4 regions of the Halomonas sp. KHS3 genome follow, and region 1 is predicted to be linked to each of the others. Evidence: predicted binding sites of a transcription regulator. Region 1 holds the regulator's gene; each other region holds the start of a gene.

Region 1 (3,110 bases):
AAGAAAGGCTTACTGAGAAGCCAGCAATTCCTGCGGTCATCTTCCTTCAATCTGTACTCTGCAGAAGGCATGCCAAAAAACTGAAGAATATAAATAAAAACAACAAAATCAAACTCTTACTTAAAAATAAGTTATGCCAAAAAGGCATCAACTGAGTCACGACACAACGCTTTGAGCTGTGTAAAAATGGCACATGGGTAAAGCTTTACCAACCTTGCATGCCAATATTGCACATTGTTACAAATATTATGCGATGGAATGACTTGCTAAATTAAACAAGACGCGAGGGGGGGAAGGCGCAGCGAAACAACGCACCCTTGCCGGGAAGGGACTCAATTTGTAGTTGCGCATCGTGGCGCAACAGCACGTGCTTAACGATCGCCAAGCCTAAACCTGTGCCGCCAGTCGCAGTGCTGCGCCCCTTATCAACCCGGTAAAAGCGTTCTGTTAGTCGGGGAATATGAACGGGATCAATCCCTTCACCGTTATCTTCCACATCGATATAGCCGCCACCAGTAGCGCTAGCTTTCCAGCGCAGGGTGATTTGGCTGCCAGCAGGCGTGTAGCGAACCGCATTAAAGGCAAGGTTAGAGACGGCGCTGCGAATCTCCTGTTCACTGCCTAACAGTCGGGCATCGCTCTCAAGGGCGACGGTAATGGTATGACGTTGATGCGATAGGGCCAGCGCATCATCACAAACGCTTTGCAGTAAAGGCTCGAGTGGCAGTGGATGATGATCTTGGCCGCCCTGGTCAATTTCCAAACGCGAGAGCAGCAATAAATCGTTGACCAGATTCTGCATCCGCTGGGTCTGTTCCTGCATTTGCTGAATACTACGTCCCAAGCGCGGCGGAAGCTGGTCGGAGATATCACTGTAGGTTTCCAAATAGCCGGAGAGAACGGTCAGCGGCGTACGTAACTCATGGGAAACGTTGGCGACAAAGTCGCGCCGCATCTGCTCAAGACGATGCAAGCGGGTGATATCGCGAGCCATCACTAAGCGTTCGTCGTCACCGTAGAGGGTAATTTGATACTGCAGGATTCGCCGTTCATCAATCGGTGAGGTGAGCGTTAACGGCTCACTGTAGTTACGCGAATTAAAATAGCTGATAAAGCCCGGGTCGCGCAGTAGGTTGGTAATGTGTTGACCACGATCATGGGCGGTTTGTAGCCCCAGCATGGCGGTGGCGGCGCTGTTCCACCACTCCAAATCACCGTGGCGATCAAGCATGACCACGCTATCACGCATTGCTTCAGACGACTCTTGAATACGTGCCAAAGTAGCCCGCAGACGGCTTTGGGTGATGCGCTGACTTTTTTGATAGCGGTATAAACGATCGAATAGCTCGCCCCACATCCCGCGAGCGGCAGGCGGTTCATCGTTAGGGTGGAGGGTGAGCCACAAATAGAGTTCGCGTAACTGTCGTAAGTGGTAAAACAGGCATCCCGCAAGCCCTGCTGCGAGCCCCAGCCCAGCCGAGCCCAACAGCCAGCCCAAGCAAGTGCCCAGCGTGGCCAGCCACGCTATTCGCCACAGCTCACGACTCCATAAACGCACATTTACACCCGTGCAGAGAAACGGTAACCGGTACCCCGAACCGTTTGGATCAGGTTTTGATGCACGTCACCCAGCGCTTTACGCAAGCGGCGGATATGCACATCGACCGTGCGCTCTTCAACGTAAACATTGCCGCCCCACACTTGGTCAAGCAGCTGGCTACGTGTGTAAGCGCGCTCTTGGTGAGTCATAAAAAACTGCAGCAAACGGTACTCGGTGGGGCCCATTTCCAGCGCTTTGCCGTGGGCACTTACCCGGTGGCTCACCGGATCAAGCAGCAGGCCGTTAATCTCAATCGGGTCTTCAACGCCACGTGGCGTCGCACGGCGCAGCACCGCTTTTAGCCGTGCCACCAATTCCCGGGGTGAAAAAGGCTTGGTGATATAGTCATCGGCACCGGCTTCAAGCCCTTGAATTTTATTATCCTCTTCGCCTTTCGCGGTGAGCATAATAATCGGGATTTCAGCGGTGGTTTCTTCACGCTTTAGGCGTCTCGCCAGCTCAATACCGCTAGTGCCGGGCATCATCCAGTCCAGCAGCAGTAAATCGGGTTGGTGGTCGACCACCATGGCATGGGCATCCTGGGCGTTATCCGCTTCGAGCACGCGATAGTCAGCCATTTCCAGCGCTACCGCGATCATCTCGCGAATCGACGCCTCATCATCGACAATCAGAACGGTCTTGGCGGTCATACCAGAGCCTCACGGTGTTCAAAGAAACTAGTTCAAAGAAAAACAGTTCAAAGATAAACAGATCAATGACATGTCAGTGACGATAACACCATGACTTGATGACAATTACATGACAATCGCCTCGATCAGCCAGCCGCAGGCCACCAACTTAGCGCGATACCGGCAAAAATCAGCAGTCCCGACCAGTGATTATTGAGAAACGCCTGGAAGCAGGCATCCCGCTCCTGGTCGCGAATTAAGCGCTGCTGATGCAGAAAAGTCGCTGCCATTGCCGCTAGCCCTAACCAGAAGAAACCACCTAAACCAACCCACCAGCCTACCCAAGCCAGCAACCCCAGGGTGGCTAGCTGGAGTAAGCCGATAATCAAACGATCCGCATTTCCAAACAGCACGGCCGTCGATTTAATGCCAATTTTTAAATCGTCGTCGCGATCGACCATGGCGTACTGGGTATCGTAGGCCACTGTCCAGCACACATTAGCGCAGAATAGCAGCCATGCTTCCAGCGGCACGTGGCCGAGCACGGCGCCAAAAGCCATCGGAATTGCCCAGGAAAAAGCCGCGCCCAGCACCACCTGAGGAAAGTGGGTATAGCGCTTCATAAACGGATAAATAATCGCCAGCAGCACCCCGCCCAGCGAGAGCAGCACCGTAAACCAGTTGGTCAGTAATACCAGAATAAACGCAGCGGCCACCAGGGCGATAAACAGCAGTTGAGCTTCGGTTTCGCTGATACGGCCCGTCGCTAGCGGACGTTGTTTTGTGCGTTTCACATGCCCATCGAAGTGGCGATCCGCATAGTCATTGACCACGCAGCCCGCAGCGCGCATCACATAAACGCCGGCCACAAAAATCAGCAG
Region 2 (3,110 bases), 200 kb from region 1:
TCAAGCTCTCCGCCCGCGCCTATCACCGCGTACTACGTGTAGCCCTGACCCTTGCCGACCTTCAGGGCGAACCCAAACCCACCCAGCCGCATCTAATTGAGGCGATTGGATACCGACAGCTGGATCGGATGCTAAAAGGGACTTAGCATTGAAATAGTCGATTACCACTCATAAAGGGAGGTGACAAAATGGCAAAACTTCCTAATATCCATCCCGGTGAAATTTTGTACGAAGATTTCATGCAGCCAATGGCGCTGAGTAAAAATGCGCTGGCTAAGCAGATGGGCGTCCCAGCGACCCGCATTGGTGAAATCACCTTGGGCCGCCGAGCGATTACGGCAGATACTGACTTACGTCTAGCCAAGGTCTTCGGCACGAGCGAAGGTTACTGGCTTCGTTTGCAGAACGCCTACGACCTGGAAGAAGCCCGCCGTCACCAAGTGGCATGACCAGCTCTCTCATTTAACGACTCAAACACCCGTACTTACATTGAGGCCATTGGATACCGCCAGCTGGATCGGATGCTAAAGGGGGGCGTAAGCCCCCGAAAGCCGGACGGTTAGTGGGTGGCGGCCAGTGAGTCCACTAGGCGCTGACACAGCGCATCCAGCTTCTGCCCCGTGGTTTCATCATGTAACGCGCCACTATCGTTGAAGGCGCTGCCAGCTTTCGCCAGCGACAATGGCTGTGGCAGCACGACCAGCCCCAGATTGGCTAACAGTTGTTGACCAAGCGGTAGCGCACGGATGCCACCTAGCCCACCAGGGGAAGCCGCCACCAGCGCTGCCCACTTACCGGCAAATAACTTGAGCCCCGGCGTATCCTGATAAGGTCGTGACAGCCAGTCCAGTGTGTTTTTCAGCAGCGGCGTGATAAAGCCGTTGTACTCTGGCGAAGCGATCATCACTGCCTGGTGATCCGCCAGAATCTCACGCAGCTTCAGCACATTCTCCGGCACGCCCCGGGCTTCAATATCTTCATCAAACAGTGGGCAGGGATAATCTTTTAAATCGATAAAGGTTGCTTCCCCGCCAAGCGCCTCAATACGCTTGGCGGCCAGCTTGGCTAGCTGCTTGTTCAGTGACGCTTCTCGGGCACTGCCTGCAAAGACCAGTACCTTTTTGACCGATGATCCCATTGCCATTTCCTCTTTGAATAATGTATTTGAAAGCCACACCATTTATTAATATTTACGCCTGTTGAGCAAGACGTATTTTACGACTCAGGGCCAGACTCGACGTGAAACCCTGCTGCCATTAAAACGTCTGCACTTTGTCATTCAACTATCACTATTACGGATGAAAATTAGCAAAAGCTGCACCTGCCCTAATTTTTCCTCCGAAATGGTGAAATAGTGATGACAAAGCCGTTACTAGCGACTGCTCTACTCGCCTTTGCGTTTACCAGTGCGGCACACGCCCAGCAGAGTTTTCCCGCCACATTGTCCGGCCATGCCCAGCTACCCGGCAGCACCTTTGTGGCAGCTCCTTCCGGTGCCGCTGAGCACTATAACGTCTCAGGCCGTTTTACTGGCCAAGAGGGCCGCGTTGAGCAGTTGTATACGAACATGCAAGCCACCGGCTTAGCGCTACCCTTCCCCAGCCAGCCCCTGCAGGGTTTTTCAGGTATTCGCTCACTTGGCAATGACCGTTTCCTGGTGTTGACCGATAACGGCTTTGGCTCCAAGGCGAACTCCTCCGACGTCATTCTGATGTTTAACATCATAAAGACCGACTGGGACACTGGGCGTGTCATCATCGAGGAAACCGTTCAACTCTCGGATCCAAACCGCAAGGTGCCCTTCCCGATTATGAATGAAGCCACTCCTGGTCGTTTTTTAACCGGGGCTGATTTCGATATTGAATCGATACAGCCGGTGGGCGATAGCTACTGGATTGGCGATGAGTTTGGCCCGTGGATTATCCAGGTGGATAATCAGGGCGAAGTTCTGCAAGTGCTGGCCACCAATCCTGGTGGGACGCTGATGCGCTCCCCCGACAATGCCTTTGCCCTCACCCCGAACCCTGGCGCGCCTCTCGCTGATGATGTGAGGGTGTTTCGCTCCGGTGGTTATGAGGGCATGGCGCTCTCCGAAGACCAAACAACCCTCTACCCCTTACTGGAAAAGCCCATCTGGGATAGCAACGCCAACGCCCCGGAAACGATTGATGGCACCCCCGTATTAAGAATGTTCGAGCTCAACACTAAAACCGGCGAATGGGGCGACACAACCCGCTACTACCCCTTGGAATCAGCGGATCACGCCATCGGCGATTTCAACCTCATTGGCGGAACTCGCGGCTTGATCATCGAGCGTGATAGCCGCCAGGGCGACCCGCGAGAAGAGTGGGCAGACAACCCTGCCGAGTTCAAACGCATCTATCTCGTCGATCTCGAACGTACGGACGAGCAGGGTGTGCTTGAGAAAATCGCCTATATCGACTTGATGGACATCCAGGATCCAGAGGGCCTTGCACCGCGCGGCACGATCAACGGCACCTTTAACTTTCCCTTTGTGACCATTGAAAACGTGGATCGTGTCGATGAGAGCACCATCGTGGTCGCCAATGACAACAACTACCCTTTCTCGATTGGCCGCCAGCAAGGCCGCGCCGATGATAATGAGCTAATACTGCTCGATGTAGAGGACTTCCTGAACGCCCAGTAATGTGAGCAAGCGTGGGGCCGGGGCGCTCAATTATGACCCTAGCCTCACGTTAAAACGTCAGCAATCTCTCGACAAATTCAGCCAATATGCTGGCGGACTTCCTGTAACTGGAGACGCAGGCTTTCTATCGGTTGCGCACCATTAATCAGCCATCTGTCTTCAACAATCAATGTCGGCACCGACTGAACTCCCAACTTGGACGCGAGGTGGTGATCCTTTTTCACCGCCTGCTGAGTTGTTTCCGAGAGCACGTCTAGATCATAACGAACCATGTCGAGCCCGATTTCTTCAGCCAGTGATCGCAGCACCTGGCTATCACCGATATTGCGGCTCTCCGTCAGGTGCGCGTACTGAACACGATCAAACATACGCCAGTGCCCTTGTTGACCTGCCTGCATTTCAGCCGCCTTACACGCCAGCGCGCCAGGCATCCCGTGAGGAT
Region 3 (3,110 bases), on a different contig from region 1:
CCTGCGACCGCAAAGCCTACGATCGCGCCGACAATCGAGTGCGTCGTGGAAACCGGCCAGCCTTTCATGGAGGCCACCAGCAGCCATGTTCCCGCCGCCAGCAGTGCTGCCAGCATGCCGTAGACCAGCAATTGTGGGTCGTCCTGTAGCAGTTCGGGGTCGATAATACCTTTACGGATCGTATTGGTAACTTCGCCACCGGCTAGCCAGGCACCCAGGAATTCAAAAATGACCGCAATCAGGATAGCCTGTTTGATGGTGATCGCTTTCGACCCCACCGAGGTTCCCATGGCATTGGCCACGTCGTTGGCGCCAACGCCCCAGGCCATGAAAAAGCCAAACAAACAGGCCAGGATGATAAAAATTTCACCGTGCTGGGCAATAATCAGCATGAAAGTCCCCTTAGCGGGCAGTCAGGATCTGCAGACGGCTACCCACGCGCTCGGCGCGGTCGGATAGTTCGCCAACCCATTCAATGATCTTGTAGAGAAAGATCACGTCCACTGGCGGTAGCTGGCTCTCAAGCTTGAACAGCTGGCGGCGAATAGTGATCTGTTGGTCGTCGGCTTGGTGTTCGAGGGTGTGCAGCTCACGGATCATCTTCTGCATCACATCCGAGACGTTTTTGCCAAAGCCGGACTCGAGTAGATCCTTGAGCTCTTCTAGCGCTTGACGCGCTTGCGCCACGCAGGCAACGCTGGTTCGAATGTAGTCGCGCATCGGCGCGGCCAGCTCATCCGGCACGCGCATTTTACGCCCCAGCATAATGCCGGTAATGTCACGCACCTTGTTGGCGATCTTGTCCTGTACGCTGATCAGATCAAGCAGATCGGAGCGCGACACCGGAAGAAACATGGTGTTGGGCAGGTTCAACCGCAGCTCTGTTTTCAGCGTATCGGCGTCATGCTCTAGGCGGGTGACGTTTTCGCGCAGCTCAGCCGCTTTGTCCCAGTCATCAACCAGGGTTGCTTCAAAAAACGGCAACAGCTGATCGGCACACTCATTCGTCTTGACGATATGGGCCAATAACGGCTGGAATGGCGAGCGGCCAAACATCGAAGAAAAAGGATTGGAGGTAACCATAATGCCTTTTAGCCTGTTTTCGGGGAGCCTGGAAATGGCGGCGCCAGTATAAAGAGTGCGCCTGCCGCCGTCATGAAAAGTTCACAAATGTAATCAAATATTCATTTAAATGTCACGATAACGAGGTGGCTAGCGTCATGAAAAGCCCAAACCCCATGGAAGTGGAACTTAAACTGGCCCTTGCCCCGACAGGGCCTGCGGCGCTGACTCAACACCCGTATCTCGCTTCACACGCCGTGCGTAAACAAACGCTGACAAATACCTACTTTGATACCCCTCAGGGTGATCTGGCGAAAGCACATATTGCGCTGCGACTTCGCCAGGTAGACGGCCAGGTGCTGCAAACGGTGAAAACCGCTGGCCAAGGTGGTGGCGGGCTTTCCCAGCGCGAAGAGTGGGAGTGGCAGATTGCTGGCCCGCAGTTGGATCTCGCTTCAATTGCCAAGCTCCCCCCTTTTCAAGGCGAACTTAGCGGTGTGCTAGATGCCCTCGCCCCCCAACTCAGCACCGATTTCACACGGCGTAGCTGGCAGCTAAAAGAGGGCGGACAAGGTCAGGAAAGCCATATCGAGCTGGTATTGGATGAAGGCGAAATTATTAGCGGTGGCTACCGCACGCCGATTCGCGAAGCAGAGCTCGAATTAAAAGGCGGCGAGCCTGAAGCTCTGTGGGCACTGGCATTAACCCTTGCTGAACAGGTAGCGCTGCGGCCCTCGGACAGTAGCAAGGCGGCCCGTGGCAATGCGCTTAGTACCCAACACTGGCCGCTCCCCGAAGCGCACTCCCCGGCAGAGTGGCTGCACCGTGCCACGCTGGCGCTGGACGCCTACCACGACAGCCAACAAGCCAGCTTTTTAAACGATGCCCAGCAGGCGCTGGCCACTCTCGCCGAACATCCCGAACTGGATGCCACCGCACGCGCTTATGCCCAGGCGCTGCCTGGCGCGCTCGATGCGGACGGCCAGCCCAATGCAGCCTACGGTAAAGCGGCGTTAGCGCTCGCCCATCGCTTGGCGTACCAAACCGCGCTACGCTAGGTCCTAGCGCACTTTTCAGGACGGCATTGAGGTCCACTTCAGGATGATGCAATGAATTTAAACTTAACCCCCGGCGCGGAAGGCCTACGCACCCGCCTGTTTCATATCATATTTGAGTCTGACACGCCGGGAGCAAAAGCTTTTGATATCGCCTTGATTGTGGCGATTCTACTCAGCGTTGCGGTCATTATGCTGGGCAGTATCGAGACTTATGCCGAGCGGTACGGTGAGCTATTCTTCTATCTTGAGTGGGTCTTCACGCTATTGTTCAGCATTGAGCTGATCTTGCGCATTTACTGCCTGGAAAAGCCGACGCTCTATTTAAGAAGCTTTTACGGGATCGTCGACTTGATTGCCGTGTTGCCCCCATGGCTAGTGCTTTTGGTACCCGGCGCCCATGGATTGGTGATCGTTCGTCTGCTGCGAGTACTGCGCATTTTTCGTATTCTGCGCCTGATGGAGTTTGTCGGCGAGGCGCGTCTTTTAATGGATGCCCTTAAACGCAGCATGCGCCAGATATTGCTGTTTTTTAGCGCCATATTAATGGTGATTACCCTGTTCGCGGCGCTGATGTACACCATCGAATCCTCTGAGGCGGGCTTCACCAGTATTCCGATGTCGATGTACTGGGCCATTGTCAGCATGACCACCGTCGGCTATGGCGACATCGTCCCCGCTACTGCGCTGGGTAAATCGATTACGGTGGTACTCATGCTGCTCGGCTACTCGATCATTGCCGTGCCCACCGGGGTGTTTTCCGCTCAGGTGATTCGCTCGATCCGTGAAGAGCGTTACTCCGAAGAAGCCTGCCCCGGCTGCGGTCACGAACGCCATGAAAAACGCGCCCGCTACTGCCTACGCTGCGGCACCTGGCTCGACGAGGACAGCGAAGACCCGCGGAAGAAAGACGCAGACAAAAACGCGCCCCAGGACAGCTAAACCAAATAGCCAAATCTGGGGCGCGCAGCGTTCATTTAGTGCGGGATAGAG
Region 4 (3,110 bases), 310 kb from region 1:
GATTAGATGGGAGCTGGGGAGCAAACAAGAACCCCGCGTAAGCTCGTGAAAGCCAAGAGGCGGGGCATGTACTTATGGTCATCACGCTGTTAGCTGCCTGTGCCAGGGAAGCGGATCTGAAGAAGCTAAATGCTAGATCAAGCACCGGCCTTAAGCCGACATAAAATCATTCCAGCGCCTTACCAAATAGTTATGCTCATCCATGACGGTATTCCACACCGCGATGCGGCTCATTCTTGTCTGGTAGTCTCCGCCGTCGCGGATTTCGCCTCAATGAATCATATCAGAGCTGCCATCGGAGCCTGGTAGGCTCTTGGCGGCAGGTTTGCCGTCATACCAAAAGTTCCACTCCGCAGCGGAAAGGTGAGGGCGGGTCAGTTCTGGGCGGAAATGTAATAGCCTTGGCGGGCCATGACGGCGCCGGGCCATCCAGAGACCCACCAGTTGAGGTAGTCATAGGCAGCATCTAGCGTGCGTCCCTTCACATGCCGTGAGATTGACATGCCACCGTACCAGGCGCGGTAGCCCTCTGTTGGCGCTGCCATGCGCACCTTGATGTTGCGTTTTTTGAGATCCGTCATGGCGGGTGACCATAGGCTTTCGATGCCGACTCGGCCGCGAACCATATCTGAAGAGGCTTGATCCTGGTTGCTCCAGAAGGCGCGAAAGTGTTGCTGACGCTTGAGATTGATCAGGCAATCAATAAGGCTTTCGATCTCTGCCAGGCTGAGATTGCCCAGGTCTTCGAACTCGGCTAGTCCTACTGCTTTTATTATGCAGAATACTGCTCATTAATTCTTTCTGAAGCATATTTTGCGCACTAAACTGCTCATATTGGATATCTTGAGCACTATTCTGCGCACAGGTGGCGCTTGAAACTGACAGTACAGATTCATTTTGATAAGGCTTGGCACGATGCGGGTTAATTGCCGTTACCTGCCCCCGAATATTGGACGCGAGGTTCGTTGGCTTGCGCACTCTTGATACTCGGCTCAAGCGCTGGGGGCTGTTATGAAAAAACACGCTGCTGATGATCGTGAAGCGGCGTTGGTGACGCTGTTGAAACGCTTTTATGCGGGCGAGCTCACCGATGGGCAGTTGTTACGTACCCTGCGGCGCCGCCGACACAGTGAGTTCAATCGCATCATGGCGCCAAAGTTCATCATCATAATCGATGGCTCGGCCATTCTGGTCGTAGTTGATGCGAGTGACGCGCTGAGCAGGCCCTCCTGAGGCCGCGCGCAGTGCCTCAGCAGCACGACTATGCAGTACCGTGGAGCAGAGTTCGAAGCTGACACGGCTGATGCGTATACCGTAGTGGCTGCGATAGAGCTCGGTGAGTGAGCAGGTCACGAGGTCGTGCTCGAGAATCCCGGGGAAGCAGTCCGCGCGTAGGTAGTGTTCGACATATAGCACGGGGCGCCCATCGATACGGCGTGCCCGGATGATGTGGAAAACCGGTGCTCCTTCCAGGATACCCAGGCGGGCTGCGACCTTGGGTTGGGCGGGGCACTCGGTGGCTTTGAGTACCTCGGTTTCCGGGCAGCGCTGCTGGGACGCTACCATTTCCTTGAACGGCAGAGAGGCGAGTAAGTCGTAGCGAAGACGAGGCGGGGAGACGAACCAGCCGCGGCGGCTCTCCCGATAGATGCGACCTTCGGCTTCCAGTTGCATCAACGCCTCACGCAGTGTGATGCGTGTGGTTGAGAAGCGCTCCATCATCTGCCGTTCGGAGGGTAGGCGCCCAGTGGCAGAGGGGGCCTCCTCGGCCAGCATGCCCAGTAGCGCCTGCTGAAGGCGGCTGGTCGGTGGCGTCAGGCGGGGTAAAGCGTTATCCGCGCTAAATGGCGTGGCATGTGGCAGCGTAGTGGTCAAAGGAAGCTCGCTTCTGGTCTAGTTCAGACTGCTTAAGCTCGCACGCAGTCGTCTGCAGGTTATTTTAGCGAAGGTATCATGTCAGGGCGATGACATGTCTAATCTATAACCGCCAATTTTAGCAGCAATTTCCGCTATTGTAAGGACATGTGAATGTCATTCAAGCGACATGCCTTTGTCATTTCCACCCCCTAGTATGCCTTTTGTCAGCCGTTACTGAACTAGACCAGATGGCGGCATCACCCTGACTAACCGAATGAGGCCATACTGTGAATCCGACACGCTCGTCGCTGCTGCAACTGACGCTAACCGCCGCGCTCGGAACGGCGCTTCTCGCCAGCCAAGCCCAAGCGGATACCGACCTGTCCGAACTGATCGCCGCTGCCCAGGAGGAGGGGCGCGTCGACAGCGTCGGCATGCCGGACTCCTGGGCCAACTGGAAAGACACCTGGGCCGATTTGCACGAACAGTATGGTTTGGAGCACATGGATACCGACATGAGCTCCGCCGAGGAAATTGCCAAGTTCAAGGCCGAGGGTGAAAATGCCACCGTTGACATCGGTGACGTGGGCATCAGCTTTGGCCCCATCGCCGTGACAGAAGGCGTGACTCAACCCTACAAGCCGACGACCTGGGAAGAGATTCCCGATTGGGCCAAGGATGAGGACGGCCACTGGGTATTGGGCTATACCGGCACTATTGCCTTTATGATCAACAAGCAGCTAGTGCCGGAGGAAGAGCGGCCGCGCACCTTTGCTGACTTGGTCGAGGGCGACTACAGCGTAGCGCTGGGTGCCGTAGGGCAAGCGGCGCAGGCTAACAGCTCTGTGCTCGCCGCCGCCTATGCCAACGGAGGTGATGAAAATAACCTGCAGCCAGGGCTGGAGCTATTTGCCGAACTGGCCCGTCAGGGGCGGTTGTCACTGGCGGATCCCAGCATCGCCAACCTTGAGAAGGGCGAAGTCGAGGTTGCGCTGATGTGGGACTTCAACGCGCTGAACTACCGTGATCAGATCAACCGTGATGCCTTCGATGTGGTCATTCCTGCCGATGCCTCGGTGACTTCTGGCTACGCCACCATCATCAACAAGCACGCCCCGCATCCAAACGCGGCCAAGCTGGCTCGCGAGTTCATCCTCTCCGACGAAGGGCAGTTCAACCTGGCGGAGGGGTATGCCCGCCCGATTCGCGCCGAGCACCTGACCCTCCCCGACGAGATCGCCGCCAAACTGCTG

The links. The regulator PhoB, encoded in region 1, activates phosphate uptake and scavenging genes when phosphate is short. The targets are predictions, from matches to a motif close to TGTCATANNNNTGTCANA.
Region 2: the regulator PhoB is predicted to act here: its motif matches at 1,274-1,291, upstream of RO22_RS00700 (esterase-like activity of phytase family protein).
Region 3: the regulator PhoB is predicted to act here: its motif matches at 1,183-1,200, upstream of RO22_RS03660 (CYTH domain-containing protein).
Region 4: the regulator PhoB is predicted to act here: its motif matches at 1,953-1,970, upstream of RO22_RS00175 (UTRA domain-containing protein).

What each region holds. Positions count from the first base shown of each region.
Region 1 covers NZ_JWHY01000001.1:347,651-350,760, forward strand. Annotated here, with positions in the region: gene phoR (phosphate regulon sensor histidine kinase PhoR) at 272-1,558, opposite strand; gene phoB (phosphate regulon transcriptional regulator PhoB) at 1,561-2,250, opposite strand; gene ubiA (4-hydroxybenzoate octaprenyltransferase) at 2,376-3,110, opposite strand, start outside.
Region 2 covers NZ_JWHY01000001.1:151,191-154,300, forward strand. Annotated here, with positions in the region: gene RO22_RS00685 (YifB family Mg chelatase-like AAA ATPase) at 1-146, shown strand, start outside; gene RO22_RS00690 (HigA family addiction module antitoxin) at 189-449, shown strand; gene RO22_RS00695 (NADPH-dependent FMN reductase) at 560-1,138, opposite strand; gene RO22_RS00700 (esterase-like activity of phytase family protein) at 1,358-2,668, shown strand; gene RO22_RS00705 (DsbA family protein) at 2,746-3,110, opposite strand, start outside.
Region 3 covers NZ_JWHY01000002.1:297,090-300,199, reverse strand. Annotated here, with positions in the region: gene RO22_RS03670 (inorganic phosphate transporter) at 1-392, opposite strand, end outside; gene RO22_RS03665 (TIGR00153 family protein) at 403-1,083, opposite strand; gene RO22_RS03660 (CYTH domain-containing protein) at 1,221-2,120, shown strand; gene RO22_RS03655 (ion transporter) at 2,172-3,059, shown strand.
Region 4 covers NZ_JWHY01000001.1:39,540-42,649, reverse strand. Annotated here, with positions in the region: gene RO22_RS24925 (extracellular solute-binding protein) at 375-692, opposite strand; gene RO22_RS00175 (UTRA domain-containing protein) at 1,102-1,875, opposite strand; gene RO22_RS00170 (ABC transporter substrate-binding protein) at 2,145-3,110, shown strand, end outside.